Regions from separate parts of the Brevibacillus sp. genome, predicted to be linked through region 3. Evidence: riboswitches for the same ligand, from Rfam matches in the RefSeq annotation. Region 3 holds a riboswitch; each other region holds the start of a gene.
The links. Region 3 has a riboswitch for thiamine pyrophosphate ahead of thiO (glycine oxidase ThiO). Riboswitches for the same ligand answer to the same signal wherever they lie in the genome.
Positions count from the first base shown of each region.

Region 1: linked by a shared signal. The riboswitch ahead of thiC (phosphomethylpyrimidine synthase ThiC) and the one ahead of thiO (glycine oxidase ThiO) in region 3 are both predicted to bind thiamine pyrophosphate.
Region 2: linked by a shared signal. The riboswitch ahead of thiS (sulfur carrier protein ThiS) and the one ahead of thiO (glycine oxidase ThiO) in region 3 are both predicted to bind thiamine pyrophosphate.

Region 1 covers NZ_DOTK01000034.1:117,742-122,244, reverse strand. The annotation lists gene ku (non-homologous end joining protein Ku) at 1-469, shown strand, start outside; gene DEP07_RS08720 (cation diffusion facilitator family transporter) at 512-1,393, opposite strand; TPP riboswitch at 1,644-1,755, shown strand; gene thiC (phosphomethylpyrimidine synthase ThiC) at 1,908-3,659, shown strand; gene DEP07_RS08710 (hypothetical protein) at 3,681-3,851, shown strand; gene DEP07_RS08705 (DUF1904 family protein) at 3,920-4,249, opposite strand.
Region 2 covers NZ_DOTK01000060.1:53,328-57,830, reverse strand. The annotation lists gene tenA (thiaminase II) at 1-447, opposite strand, end outside; gene DEP07_RS18570 (acetylornithine deacetylase) at 454-1,749, opposite strand; gene DEP07_RS18565 (thiazole synthase) at 1,742-2,512, opposite strand; gene thiS (sulfur carrier protein ThiS) at 2,518-2,721, opposite strand; TPP riboswitch at 2,933-3,043, opposite strand; gene kapB (sporulation phosphorelay system protein KapB) at 3,085-3,468, opposite strand; gene DEP07_RS18550 (alanyl-tRNA editing protein) at 3,511-4,503, opposite strand, start outside.
Region 3 covers NZ_DOTK01000066.1:68,466-72,968, forward strand. The annotation lists gene DEP07_RS20165 (hypothetical protein) at 1-29, opposite strand, end outside; gene thiO (glycine oxidase ThiO) at 108-1,244, opposite strand; TPP riboswitch at 1,372-1,488, opposite strand; gene DEP07_RS27770 (excisionase family DNA-binding protein) at 1,553-1,771, opposite strand; partial or broken gene DEP07_RS20175 (glucose-6-phosphate isomerase) at 1,793-3,142, opposite strand; gene DEP07_RS20180 (efflux RND transporter periplasmic adaptor subunit) at 3,344-4,503, shown strand, end outside.

The sequences.
Region 1 (4,503 bases), on a different contig from region 3:
GATTTTTTATCCTGACGAAGTACGGCCAGTCAATCAAGTGCCTGCCTTGCCAGAGGCGACCATCGCTTTGGCGGAAAACGAGCTGAAAATGGCAACCGAGCTGATCGGCAATATGACCGTTCCTTTCGATCCAGCCAAATATACGGACGAATACCGCAGCGAGCTGCAAAAAATGATCGAGAAAAAGCTGGAAGGCCAGGAGATTGCCACGGCACCGACCGTCGCCCGGACGAATGTCATCGACCTGATGCAAGCGTTGAAGGAAAGTCTCGCTTCTACCGCAGGCACTTCGCCTAATCCGGTAAAAATCGAGCCTGAGCCTACGCCAGCAGCGGCGAAACCGAAGCCTAGCCGCAAGCGCGCAACTCCCGCAGAGCCGACCGCAGCAGCTCCCAAGCAAATGCCAGCGCAAAGCGAGGCGATGACCACAACCAAAAAGCTGCGTCGCAAAAAAGCGACTCCCGTGTAACGCCATGCAAAAAAACCTGCCCGATACGGACAGGTTTTTTGCTTATTTTTCGACCAGTTGCTGCTCTGGCTCGATATGAATATGAACGGTATTGATTTTGTGCACACGTCTCATGCGTTCTTCGATGTGTTCGGTGATGGTGTGGCTTTCTACCACATTAAGGTGCGGCTCCACATGGATCACGACGTCAACCAGCACGCTGCTGCCGTGGTAACGCGCTTTAATATCGCTAATATCTTTTACTCCGGCGATGGACGAGATCGTCTCTTTCAGTTCCCCCAACTCTTCTACGTCAAAGCCGTCAGTCAAGCGATGGGTCGCTTCCCGGAAAATATCCCACGCTGTTTTCAGGATGATGACTCCGACTACCAACGCAGCCAGCGGGTCAAGCCAGTAAAGCTGGAACTGCGCCCCCGCAACGCCCACAAACGTCCCGATGCTGACGAAGGCGTCCGAGCGATTGTCTGCGGCCGCAGCCAGCAACGCCTGACTGTTTGTTCGCAAAGCGAGCTGACGGTTGTAGCGGTACACGCCCAGCATGATCGCTGCTGTCGCCAATGCCGTCCAGCCTGCGAGCAAATCCGGTGCCGTCGTTTTTTGATCAAACAGCGAAGGAACCGCTTCCGTCACGACTTGCAAGCCGACAAACAGCATGATGAATGACGCGACCAAGGCCGAAATCGTCTCCGCGCGAAAATGGCCGTACGGGTGATCGTGGTCAGGCGGCTTGCGGGCAATGCGCAGGCCGATCAGGACCGCAATCGATGCCACCACGTCTGTCGAGTTGTTCAAGCCATCTGCCATCAACGCTTCCGATCCCGTCAGCACAGCAACTCCTATTTTTAACGCCGAGCAAAAGATATAGGCAATAATACTGACCCACGCGCCCCGTTCCCCTTGCTTCAGATCCGAATATACATCCACACTCCATCACCTCAAAAATCTCAATCACTCCGTTCGCTCAAAAGACAAGAACGAAGCGTCATAAAGCAGTTTCTTTTTGATCGAATTACATCGTAACAGACGCGATTCGTGTGGGTCTACAGAAACAGTTTTAGTCCGATTCATGAGTATAGAGGGGGGGAAAATGTGTTGCCCTGTGGCAATTTTTGTTGGAAACTTTTTCTTGCCAACGATTGGCGTTCTCCGGTATCCTAATCTTGCAATCACAACCACAAACAAGCACGGGAGCTTGGAAATCACCAGGCTGAGAGGATGGTACTGTGCCATCGACCGTTGAACCTGAACTGGGTAATGCCAGCGGAGGAATGTCCATATGACACGACAAGTGACGTGTATCTTTTTGCAAAATACCCGTTGCTTCTCTACTCTCGCGTCTGGCGTCGCATGCTCCCATGCGGCGTTTTTTTCGCGACGGGCCTCTTTCGCCTCCCTACAAGGTTCGCGCTTCGTGCAACCACGCCAAGGAGGTTTTTTCATGTCATCCATTTCATCTTTTCCCGGAAGCCGCAAAGTATACGAGGTCGGCAGTCGCCCTGACATCCGCGTGCCGATGCGCGAAATCACCCTTCAAGCAAGCGAAGGGTTGTTCGGCCCTACCCCCAATCCGCCTTTGCGCGTCTACGACACGAGCGGCGAATACACCGCTGACGGATATGTCGCGGACATCGAAAAAGGCTTGCCGCTAGTGCGCAAAGCGTGGATCGAGGAACGCGGCGATACGGAAAGCTATGTCGGCCGGGAGCCACAACTTGTTGACGACGGAATCAGAAGCAGCGAAAAAGCGGTGACGATGCCAGCTTTTCCGCGCGAAGGCTATCGGCCCAAACGCGCTTTGCCAGGAAAAAATGTCACCCAGCTTCACTACGCCCGCCAGCAGATCATTACGCCAGAGATGGAATACATCGCGATTCGCGAAGGAGTGACCCCCGAATTTGTCAGAGCCGAAGTAGCTGCCGGGCGCGCGATTATTCCGGCCAACATCAATCATCCGGAAGCGGAGCCGATGATTATCGGGCGGAATTTTCACGTCAAAGTCAACGCCAATATCGGCACGTCGGCCGTAAGCTCCTCGATGGAAGAGGAAGTGGAGAAAATGATTTGGTCCGTGCGCTGGGGCGCCGATACGATCATGGATTTGTCGACCGGAAAGCACATTCATACGACCCGTGAATGGATCATCCGCAACAGCCCCGTGCCAATCGGTACCGTGCCGATTTACCAGGCGCTGGAAAAAGTCAATGGCAAAGCGGAAGACCTGACTTGGGAAGTGTATCGGGATACATTGATCGAACAGGCGGAACAAGGAGTCGATTACTTCACCATCCACGCTGGCGTTCTGCTGCGCTACATTCCTTTGACGGCAAAACGCGTTACCGGGATCGTCTCGCGTGGCGGCTCCATTTTGGCGGCTTGGTGTCTCGCCCACCATGAAGAAAACTTTTTGTACACCCACTTTGAAGAAATTTGCCACATTCTCAAAGCGTACGACATCAGCGTCTCGCTTGGAGACGGTCTGCGCCCCGGCTCGATTGCGGATGCCAATGACGAAGCGCAGTTTGCCGAGCTGGAAACACTCGGGGAGCTGACGAAAATCGCCTGGAAGCACGACGTGCAGGTGATGATTGAAGGGCCTGGTCACGTTCCGATGCACCTGATTCGCGAGAACATGGACAAACAACTGGAGATGTGCCACGAAGCTCCTTTTTACACGCTCGGGCCATTGACCACTGATATCGCTCCCGGTTACGACCACATTACCTCTGCGATTGGCGCAGCGATGATTGGCTGGTTCGGGACAGCGATGCTCTGCTACGTGACACCCAAAGAGCACCTGGGACTGCCGAACAAGGAAGATGTGCGCAACGGCCTGATCGCCTATAAAATCGCCGCTCATGCAGCCGACCTGGCCAAAGGACATCCGCGAGCCAAACAGCGTGACGACGCGCTGTCCAAAGCCCGCTTCGAATTTCGCTGGAACGATCAATTCAACCTGTCTCTCGATCCTGAGCGCGCCCGCGAATATCACGATGAGACACTGCCTGCGGAAGCAGCCAAGTCTGCGCACTTTTGCTCGATGTGCGGCCCGAAATTTTGCAGCATGAAAATCTCGCACGACATCCGTCAGCAAGCGCAGGAGCAGGAACAAAACGAGCCTGCGGCCATCGCGGCAGGCATGCAGGAAAAAGCCCGCGAGTTCCGCGAGCAAGGAAGCCAGTTGTACCAATAAACGCCTGGAGGTGGCAAGACATTGAATGAAGCCTTGCGTTTGCGCGCTGAAATCGCTCGCCTGGAGGTGGATTTGGAAAGTCTGAGACGCCAGCTGTTCCATTTGCAAAAAGAATGCGCGCACGAGTTCGTCGAAACATCGCTGGCGCGCACCTGCTCCAAATGCTTGCAAACAGAAAGCCTCTATTATTAGAGCGCGTATGACATAAAAAAGGTCGGAATCCCTCGTCATGGGATTTCGACCTTTTTTGCCTGCCGGATTCAGCGGGAAGCCTTGACCTGTAGCGGCAACCCTTCCTTATAGTACAGCTCAGGCGACAGCAGGATAAAAAAGAGGTGGACGTTCTCGAAGCCTTGCTTCTGCAAGATGCGATTCATCGTGCTGGCAATCTCATCGTGCTTGTTCTGTTCTCGCGGGAACATCATGATTTCCAGAGACAACGGGCTGTTCGTCAACTGCTCGACCAGCAGAAGCTCCAGCTTGACTTTTTCCTCGCTCACTTCAGCGATGCGGGCAAACTCTTCTATAATAAGGGGCGCAACCGATTGCAGCTTTGCTTTTTCAAAACCTTTAAACCGAAGAAATGGCAAGTCAATTCCTTCTTTCCGTAAACATGCGGCTCGCCAGCTTCCAGCAAGCAAGTCCAGGCTGTTCCTCAAAATCATTACCATAGTAATTATAAACTACAGTCTATTTCTAGATCAATGAAAAAAAGGGCTATATCCAAAGAACGACTCTCCCCTTACGCACTGTGGTGGACGTACCACGATTAGGAGGTTTCAAGCCATCCGGCGGATATAGCCCATCCATACTTGTTCATGCTCTCTTCATATGAATGTCGATT
Region 2 (4,503 bases), on a different contig from region 3:
CTGGGCCAATCGCTTGCCGATCTCCCAATAGCTCCACGTGCACGGCAGCAGCGAGCTGACCAGTTCTGCCAGCGAGCCTTGATGCGCGACACGCAGCATGTAGCTGGTATAGCCGAGCATGACAAAAGACGGCTCTGTCGCTTCCAGCTCCTCGCGGGAAATTCCGAAGCGCGCTGCGTATTGGCGGTGCAGCTCCATCTCCGTGTTCAGCGTCGACTCCTGCAAAGCGGCAAAGCGCGCGCTTGTTTCCAGATCGTATGCTTTCACGCTTGCGAGCGCAAACATTTTGGCGTAGTCGATCAGGTAGATGTAGTCTTGCTTCATGTAAAATTTGAATGCGTCCACTGGCAATGTCCCGTCACCAAGTCCGGTAACAAACGGATGCTGGTGAACCTGCTCCCAGATCGGAGCCACACTGCGCAACAAACGGTCTGTAAAAGTCGCCATGCTTCCTCACTCCTTTGCTTCCTTCGGCGTATTGCACCAACTGGCGATGAAGCGGGCCATGATCTGGGCAAACTGGACGAGCTGGTCAGGATCGATCGATTCGTCTACGGCGTGCGCATGCTTCAGTTCGCCTGGCCCGAACAGGACAGCGGGGATTCCGGCATGGGCGAACCAGCCAGCGTCCGTGACCGTTGGAGACATGTCCACGACGGGGGCCGCGTGCAGCTCGCGCTCATAAGCCGCTTGCAACTGGGCGAGTGCCGGATGATTGGCGTCCAGCTCCAGGGAAGGGAAAATTTCTCCCCGCTCCTCGATCATGGAGCGACCGCCCCAGCGAAACACGGGTGGATGTTCCCGCAGCCACACATCGGCCGCCGCCGCTCTTCTAATATGATCCTCGATCTCGCCAATCATTTGCTCATATGATTCGTTCGGATAAAAGTGAACCGTAATCCACAAGGCGCAACGGTCGGCGATAAAAGCCGCGTGTCGGCCTCCTTCGATGACGGCCGGGTTGATGGTGTTGCTGCCGGCAGGAAAACCGGGATACGCTTTCATCACAGCCCAGTCGCGCTCCAGCTCTTGCAGAGCCGAGATTACCTTCATCATTTTCTCAATCGCAGAAGCTCCGCGCACTCGTCCTCCGGCATGGATCGTCTGTGCCCGCATGCCGTCGTGCAACGTAGTCGGGCTTTCAATCGTAATCCAGCCAGTGATGACGCCGCCCTGCCCTTGCATATGCAGGTTGCTCGTGTCGACGACGACTGCGTAGTCAGCCTGGTAGCCGCGTTCAATGGCAACGAGCGTCCCCGCCTCTCCGGCTTCCTCTCCGATCACGGATTGGAACAGCAGATCGCCTGCCAGCTCGACGCCATGCTCGCGAAGCATTTGGATGGCGAACAAACTCGCAGCGAGCCCGCCCTTCATGTCCGCGACCCCGCGTCCGTACAAGCGACCGTCTGCGCCGAGCGTCAGCGAAAAGGGCGGATACGTCCAGCCCGTTTCGTCTCCAACCTCGGCCACATCGATATGCCCATTGACAATCAGGCTGTTTGCCCGCGCCGAATCACGGCCCGAAAGACGACCTACCACGTTGTCGTCGCCGGGGTAAACCTGGAAGCGATCCACCGCAAAGCCCATGTCTGCAAGCTGGCTTGCGATGACGGATTGCGCCTCGTCGCTGTTTCGCGCGGGCGGACTGACGGTCGGCTGGGAAACGAGCTTTGCCAACAGGGCGAACAGCTCGTCCTTGCGATTGGCGATCGACTCTACCGCTTCTGTCAGACGATCCACGCTACTCAATCATCCCTTCCACCGGGCTGCTCGCTTGCGCGTAACGTTTTTTCGGGATGCGTCCTGCCAAAAAGCCTTTGCGTCCCGCTTCTACGCCCAGCTTCATCGCTTCTGCCATCAAAACCGGATTGTCCGCGAGAGCAACAGCCGTATTCAACAAGACACCGTCTGCGCCCAGCTCCATTGCTTTCGCGCAATCTGCCGGAGAACCGATTCCCGCATCGACGATGATCGGCACTTTGGCGTCCTCGATGATGAAGCGCAAGTTGTTTTCGTTGACGATTCCCTGGCCAGAACCGATCGGCGACGCTCCTGGCATGACGGCATGAACGCCTACATCCTGCAAGCGCTTGGCGAGAATCGGATCGTCGTTCGTGTAAGTCAACACGATGAAGCCTTCCTCGACCAAAATTTTCGACGCTTCCAATGTGCCGATCGGATCAGGCAGCAATGTTTTCGGGTCACCGATGACCTCTACCTTGATCATGTCGCACAAGCCGGACGCTTTCGCCAGGCGGGCGATGCGCACCGCTTCCTCGGCTGTATAGGCTCCTGCTGTATTTGGCAGCAGAGTGAATTTTTTCAGATCGAGCTGTTCCAAAAAGTTCGGTTCTTGCGGATTTTCCAAATTCAGTCGGCGAATGGCGAACGTCAAAATTTCCGCTTCCGACACTTCCACCGCTTTCCCTTGCGTTTCCAAGTCTGCGAATTTTCCAGTCCCGAGCAACAAACGGGAGCGAAACTCGTAAGGTCCAATTTTCAAAGTATCCATGATGATCATCCTCCTCCGACAAAATGAACGATTTCGATGCGGTCTCCATCGGCAATCGGCGTTTGTTCATACAGGGAGCGGTCGATAATTTCTCCGTTGCGCTCCACGACCACGATTTTCTCTTGCAGGGAATACGAAGCGAGCAAAGCGCGAACCGTATTGATTTCGGCCGAAAGCTCTGCTGTTTTTCCATTCAGCACAACAACCATTGTATTCCTCCTTCTTGGTGGCACTTGCCGAGGGACAAAAAACGGCTTCCCTCGCCTGCCGGAAGTCACTCCAGTCAAACGGTGGAAGCCGTATACGTATCCAAACGGACAGATGGAATAAAAAAACCATCCGCCGTGGGATGGTTGAGTTGATCTCATCAACTGGTGCGCATCCTCTGCGAAAAATCTCGCAAACGACCGCCCTAGTGAAATCGATTCATATACCTCTTCCTCCGCTGGCATGACCCAGGTCAGGTTCAACGGTCAGTAACACACTCGTTACAATCTCAGCCAACGACGCTCGGCCCCCGTTTGGTAGTAAACCTATGCAATTGTCTTACGTTCGAGTATTACAGTACCACTCTATTTCGGGTTTGTAAAGGTTTCCTTGTGCATTGCTTCCAGTTCCGTCAGGCAGCGCTGTGCCCAAGCCGCCATTTTTCTCAGCTTGTCCATCTCGCTCTCCATGGCGATGCGCACAGATTCTTTGTACTCGGGCACCTCGCCGTTGTAACGCATCACTGCCGACACCGGGGCCATGAATTTTTCCAGATAAGAAAGCGCTGGACGCTGGTGGAACAGCGGCACGTCTACTTCATAGGAAGTGTGCAGATCGCCCTGTTGCGGGTACTTCGTCACCGCCAGCACTTTGACCAAAAGTTTTGTATCGTGAATTTCCAGCACTTCGGCGATGTATTCTCCTGTCCGCTGTTTGACGCGGACTTTGTCTCCGGGATTCCAGAACATGATAGACTCCTCCTTGCATTGTCGTTATGGTTGCGCGTCGTATTAAGCCAGCAGCTGGGCAAGCAGCTTGCGCGCGTGGGCAATTACTTCGTCAGCATGCGGCTCGGACTGTCCGCCGCCTTGGGCCATCGCCGGGTTGCCGCCGCCTTTTCCGGCAATCAATGGCAAGGTGTCTTTGATCAGCTGATTCACGGCGACATTGACTTCTTGCCCGCGTGCAAACACAAGCTGGGTTTTGTCGTCTGTTGCAGCCGCGAGCAGGCAGACGGCATCTGGAGCTTCCGCGACCATCAACTGGGCAAACTGCTGCAATTGCTGGATTGATTTGTCCGGGAACACACGGGCGATCACGCGCGCGCCACCCTCCCGCTCAGCCGTGGCGAGCTGTTTTCGCACCTCGACCTCAAGCAATTGTTTTTCCACTTCGGCGAGCTTGGCTTTTAGCGAATCGCGCTCGGACAAAACACGCTCCGCCTGGGCGATCAGCTCGGCCTCGCTCGTGACGAGCAGCTTGGCCAGTTCGCGGACAGTCGCCTGCTTGCGCGTGTAATCCCGCAAAGCGCGCAAACCGCAAATAAATTCCAGGCGGATGTTCCCGCGATGTCGCTCCCAGCCGAGGATTTTGATGGCGCCCACTTCACCCGTGCGCGCCGGATGGGTTCCCCCGCATGGATTGTAGTCGTATTCGGGGATGATGACGACCCGGACGTTTTCTGTCACGGTCGGCTGCTTTTTCAACGGCAAGCTGGCAAGCTCCTCGTCGTCCACAAAACGGGCGATGATCGGATGATTTTCCAGCACAACCTGATTGGCTCGCTGCTCGACAGCTTCCCATACATCAGCCGTCAGCTCATCCAGTCGCACGTCGATGGTCACGCGCTCTTTTCCCAAGTGAAACGCAACCGTCTCCGCCTGGGCGACTTCCAGAAACGCAGCGGACAAAATGTGCTGCCCGGCATGCTGCTGCATGTGATCAAAGCGGCGATCCCAGTCGATTTGTCCCGTTACTTCCGTGCACTCTTCCGGAAGGGGCAC
Region 3 (4,503 bases):
GCCTGGTACAGGTTTTTTTCATCCTGCATGGAAACTCCTCCCCTTCTGGTGCTCTTTATTACCATATACATGTGCCCATGGGGAGGTGTTCCGGTTTGCAGGCAAGACTAGCCCATTTTATGTGCGCTGACGTTTTCTTCTGTTACGAAGCGCGCAGGCAAAAACGGGGCGAGCTGCTCCCGCTCTCCTTTTTCCAGATAGTCCGCCATCCACTTCGCTGTGGCGGGCGAGAGCAAAATGCCGTTGCGGAAGTGCCCTCCGGCAATCGACAGCCCTTCCCATCCAGGTACAGGCCCAAGCAATGGCTTGCCATCCGCCGTAGCTGGCCGCAATCCGCCCCACGCCTCCAGAAAAGCGGCTGAATGCAAGGCCGGAACGTACGGCATGACCCCGTTCAGGATGCTGGCTAACCCCGCCATCGTCACTTCGCGCTGAAAGCCGCTCTCGTCTTCTGTTGCGCCAAGCACGATTTTGCCGTCTTTTTTCGGCGTCACATATCCCGTCGTGCCAAAAATGACGGTGCGCAGCGGAATGCCGACAGAGGAAACAGCGGCAATCTGACCGCGAACCGGACGCACCGGAACCGACACACCCAGCAAGTCCAGCATGACACCTGCCCACGCTCCCGAAGTGATCACCGTATGCGCGGCGCGCAACGGCCCGAGCGAGCTGTCCACGCCAACTACTTTCCCGCCTTTTACCGCGATGCCGCTCACGACACAGCCGGAATGCAGCACAACTCCTTGCAGCTTGCACGCTGTCACCAAAGCGCGAAGCAACATGCGATTGTTGATGTGCCCCTCGTACGGGGAGTAAATCGCTGCCTGCGCTTTGTCTGTCAACAGCGGCTCCACCTCCGCCAATTGCTGCCTTTCCGTCAAAAAGTGCACGCTATGCCCCGCGTCCTTTTGCCAGCGAAATTTCTCTGCCAACTGTGCTTGCTCACCATCGTCGAGCGCGACTGTGAGCAGCCCCTCCAGGCTGAGCTGTACATCGCCCCCGGTAAACTCCTCCAACTCTTGCGCCCACTGCGGATAATAAGCCAGCGACGTCATGCCGAAATCGAGCATGGGACCGGGCGCTGTAAACTCCTTCAACGGCGCGAGCATGCCCGCTGCTGCCGAGGACGCCTGTCCGCCCCATTCTCCTTGCTCAACCAACGTGACGCCCATCCCTCTGCGCGACAATTCATACGCCAGACTTAAACCGATAACTCCTCCACCCACTATGAGACAATCGCCCACGTTTTTCTCTCCTCGCTGTTGTGATCTCTCTCCTGATCCAAGTTGAACAGGGCAACATACAAAAAGCCCACCCGTTCCCAAGCAGGAAAAGGTGGGCTTCATACGCCGTATAGCCAAAGAAAAAAGCGCTGTTCGCCGGCAACCGTATCCCTGCGCCGGCATGATCCGGATCAGGTGCAATGGGTCGACGGTCGTATGCTTCCATCCTCTCAGCCCCGCGTGAAGGACTCCCCAAGTTGCTTCTTTACATATTCATTTCACCAACCAAGTATAGTCCTCCTGGCCGCCAGTGACAAGATGCTATACGCTCAATCCTCGTCTTTTACATCGTAGCTCTCCGGAACCGTCTCATGGCGCGCTGCCTCCTCGAACTCGCGGAGCTTGCGCATTTCTTCCATATGATGGTTGAACTGTTCCTTGTTGATGACGTACTCGTAGCCGTCGTGCAGAGCGCGAATCTTGCCCTGGTGAATCTTTTCCAAAATAAACGTTTCCGGAAGCTCCAAGTACGCTGCTGTCTCTTCCACGGTCAAATATGTCTTGTTATCGCGCAATCTTGCCTCCAATTCCGCTTTCTGCTGCTCGAATCCAGGTTTGCCCAAAAGAGCGAACATGTTGGCCTTGTACGCCTCCACCCCGGGCTGGTCAAACGGATTGACGCCCAATAAATAGCCGCTGATTCCGCACGCCTTTTCAAAAAAGTAGATCAAGGCCCCGAGGTGATACGCCGTCGCCTCTGGCATCTCGACAAGCAGGTTCGGCACGCCGCCATCCACGTGGGCGAGCACCGTCCCTTCGAAAGCCTTTTTATTGACAAATCCCATCCGCTTGCCGGACAAAAAGTTCAGTCCGTCCACATCAAGCGGGTCTTCTTCTACCGTGACATCGATGGCTGGCTTGTTTACGGTTACCACTGTCTCGAACAAGTGTCGCATGCCGTCCTGTATGTACTGCCCCAAGGAATGCAAGTCTGTGGAAAATTCGGCAGCGGCGGGAAAAATTCCTTTGCCATCCTTGCCTTCCGACTCCCCGAAAAGCTGTTTCCACCATTCGGCGAAAAACCGGAACTGCGGCTCGTAGCTGACCAGAAGCTCCACCGTTTTGCCTTTGCGGTACAGGGCGTTGCGAATCGCCGCATACTGGTAGCACGGATTTTCGGCCAAATCCATGACCATGTACCGCTCGCTCGCATCTTGCGCTCCTTTCATCAGGGCATCCATATCGGCGCCGCTCACGGCGATCGGCAATAGTCCGACTGCTGTCAGGACAGAAAAACGCCCGCCGATGTCATCGGGAATGACAAAGCTCTCGTAGCCCTCATCTTCCGCAAGCTTTTTCAAGGCCCCCCGCGCTTTGTCCGTCGTAATGTAAATTCGCTTCTTCGCCTGCTCGCGGCCGTACTTGTTTTCCAGCCAATTGCGCAACAGCCGAAAAGCTATAGCAGGCTCTGTCGTCGTGCCCGATTTGGAGATGACGTTGATGGAGACGTCTTTGCCTTCCAACACGTCCATCAGATGAGAGATATACACCGGACTAATATTGTTGCCGACAAAATAAATTTCCGGCGATCGCCGCTTCGACTTCGGCAGCAAGTTGTAAAAGCTGTGGCCCAATACGTCCAGTACAGCTTTCGCTCCTAAATATGAACCTCCGATTCCAATTACCAAAAGCACATCTGAGTCAGCCTGGATACGTGCCGCCGCCTGGCGAATCCGCTCATACTCGACGCGGTCGTATTTGTTCGGCCAATCTACCCAGCCAAGATAGTCTCTGCCTGGACCCGTTCTTTTGTGCAACATTTCATGCGCCTGCCCGATTGCTGGCGCAAGCTGCTCCCATTCATGCTGTCTCACAAAGCCGCGTGCATTGGAATAATCAAATCGAATCGCTTGGTTCATGGCTCCCCTCCCAAGGAACGTCATCTATTTTCTTATCTTATCACGCAAAAAGCGAGAAAGTTACTTTCCGTCAAAACATCGCAAAATGTGAGCAAATCGTGAACGATTCGGCAAAAGTGTTACCTTTTTCCATGCCTTCCGTAAAACTACTTCGAGCAATGAAATAATGGTTTCTTTTTAGAACAACAAGGGGAAATGAAAATGAAAAAACGGTGGTGGATCATCGGTTCCGTTGTCGTCCTGTTAGGGGCAGGGTTCGTTGGACTCAACATGATGGGTTCTCAGCAAGCCATGGGCATGCCCGTCAACATCGGAACACCGACCAAATCAGCTCTGGAAAGCAAAATCTTGACCTCCGGAATCGTCATCGTGGAGGACAAGCAGAAGCAGTATGCGAATGTGAACGGCACGTTGCGCGAGTTCGTCGTCAAAGAAGGCGACAAGGTCAAAAAAGGCCAGATCATCGCCAAAATTGATACGACCGATGTGGACAGCAGACTGCTTGATCTCGAAGCGCAGATGGAAGTCGCAAAAGCCAATCTTGCCAAAGCCCAGATCGGCGTAGAACCGGAAGAAGTAGCACAGGAGCGCGAGCGGGTCACGCAGGCACAGCGCGAGTACGATGCGGCCAAGCGAGAATACGACCGGATGAATCAATTGTTCTCCTCAGGCGCTTCGACTCAGCAGGAAGTCGACAAGGCGAAGTCTATCTTGGACAACGCGCTGTCCGCCCTCAATGTGGCGAAACAACAGTCCGCCCTGAAACAAAAAGGGCCGCGCAAAGAAGACATCGCCGCTCAGCAGGCACAAATCAACAAACTGGCCGTCGAACGGACTCAACTGGAAAAAGAACGCGTCCAGAGCGTTGTCGTCGCACCTGCGAACGGAACCGTTATTGGCGTCGCGGCGGACAACGGCCAATACGTCAACAAAGGCACGGAAATTTTGACACTGGCTAATCTCGACAACTTGCTCATTCAGGCTGACATCAACGAATCGGATGTCGGCAAGCTGAAGCTCGGACAGACGGCGACCATCGAAGGCATTACGCTGGGCAAACAAATGCTGAATGCCCAGATCACCCGAATCGCCCCGATCGCAACCACCAGCCAAAGCAGTTCGGGCCAAAGTGAGAAGACCCGCGTCAAAGTCATCCTCAAGCCGCAAGGAGATTTGAGCGCGCTCAAGCCAGGCTTCCACGTGGACATCAACATCTTGGCGGAAAAAATCGATAACGCTCTGCAAGTTCCGATCGAAGCTATCCAGCAGGAAGCGGACGGCAGCACTTTCGTCTGGATATCCGAGAACGGAATCGCCAAGAAACAGAAAGTCGCCACAGGCACTGAAAATGAACTGTTCTC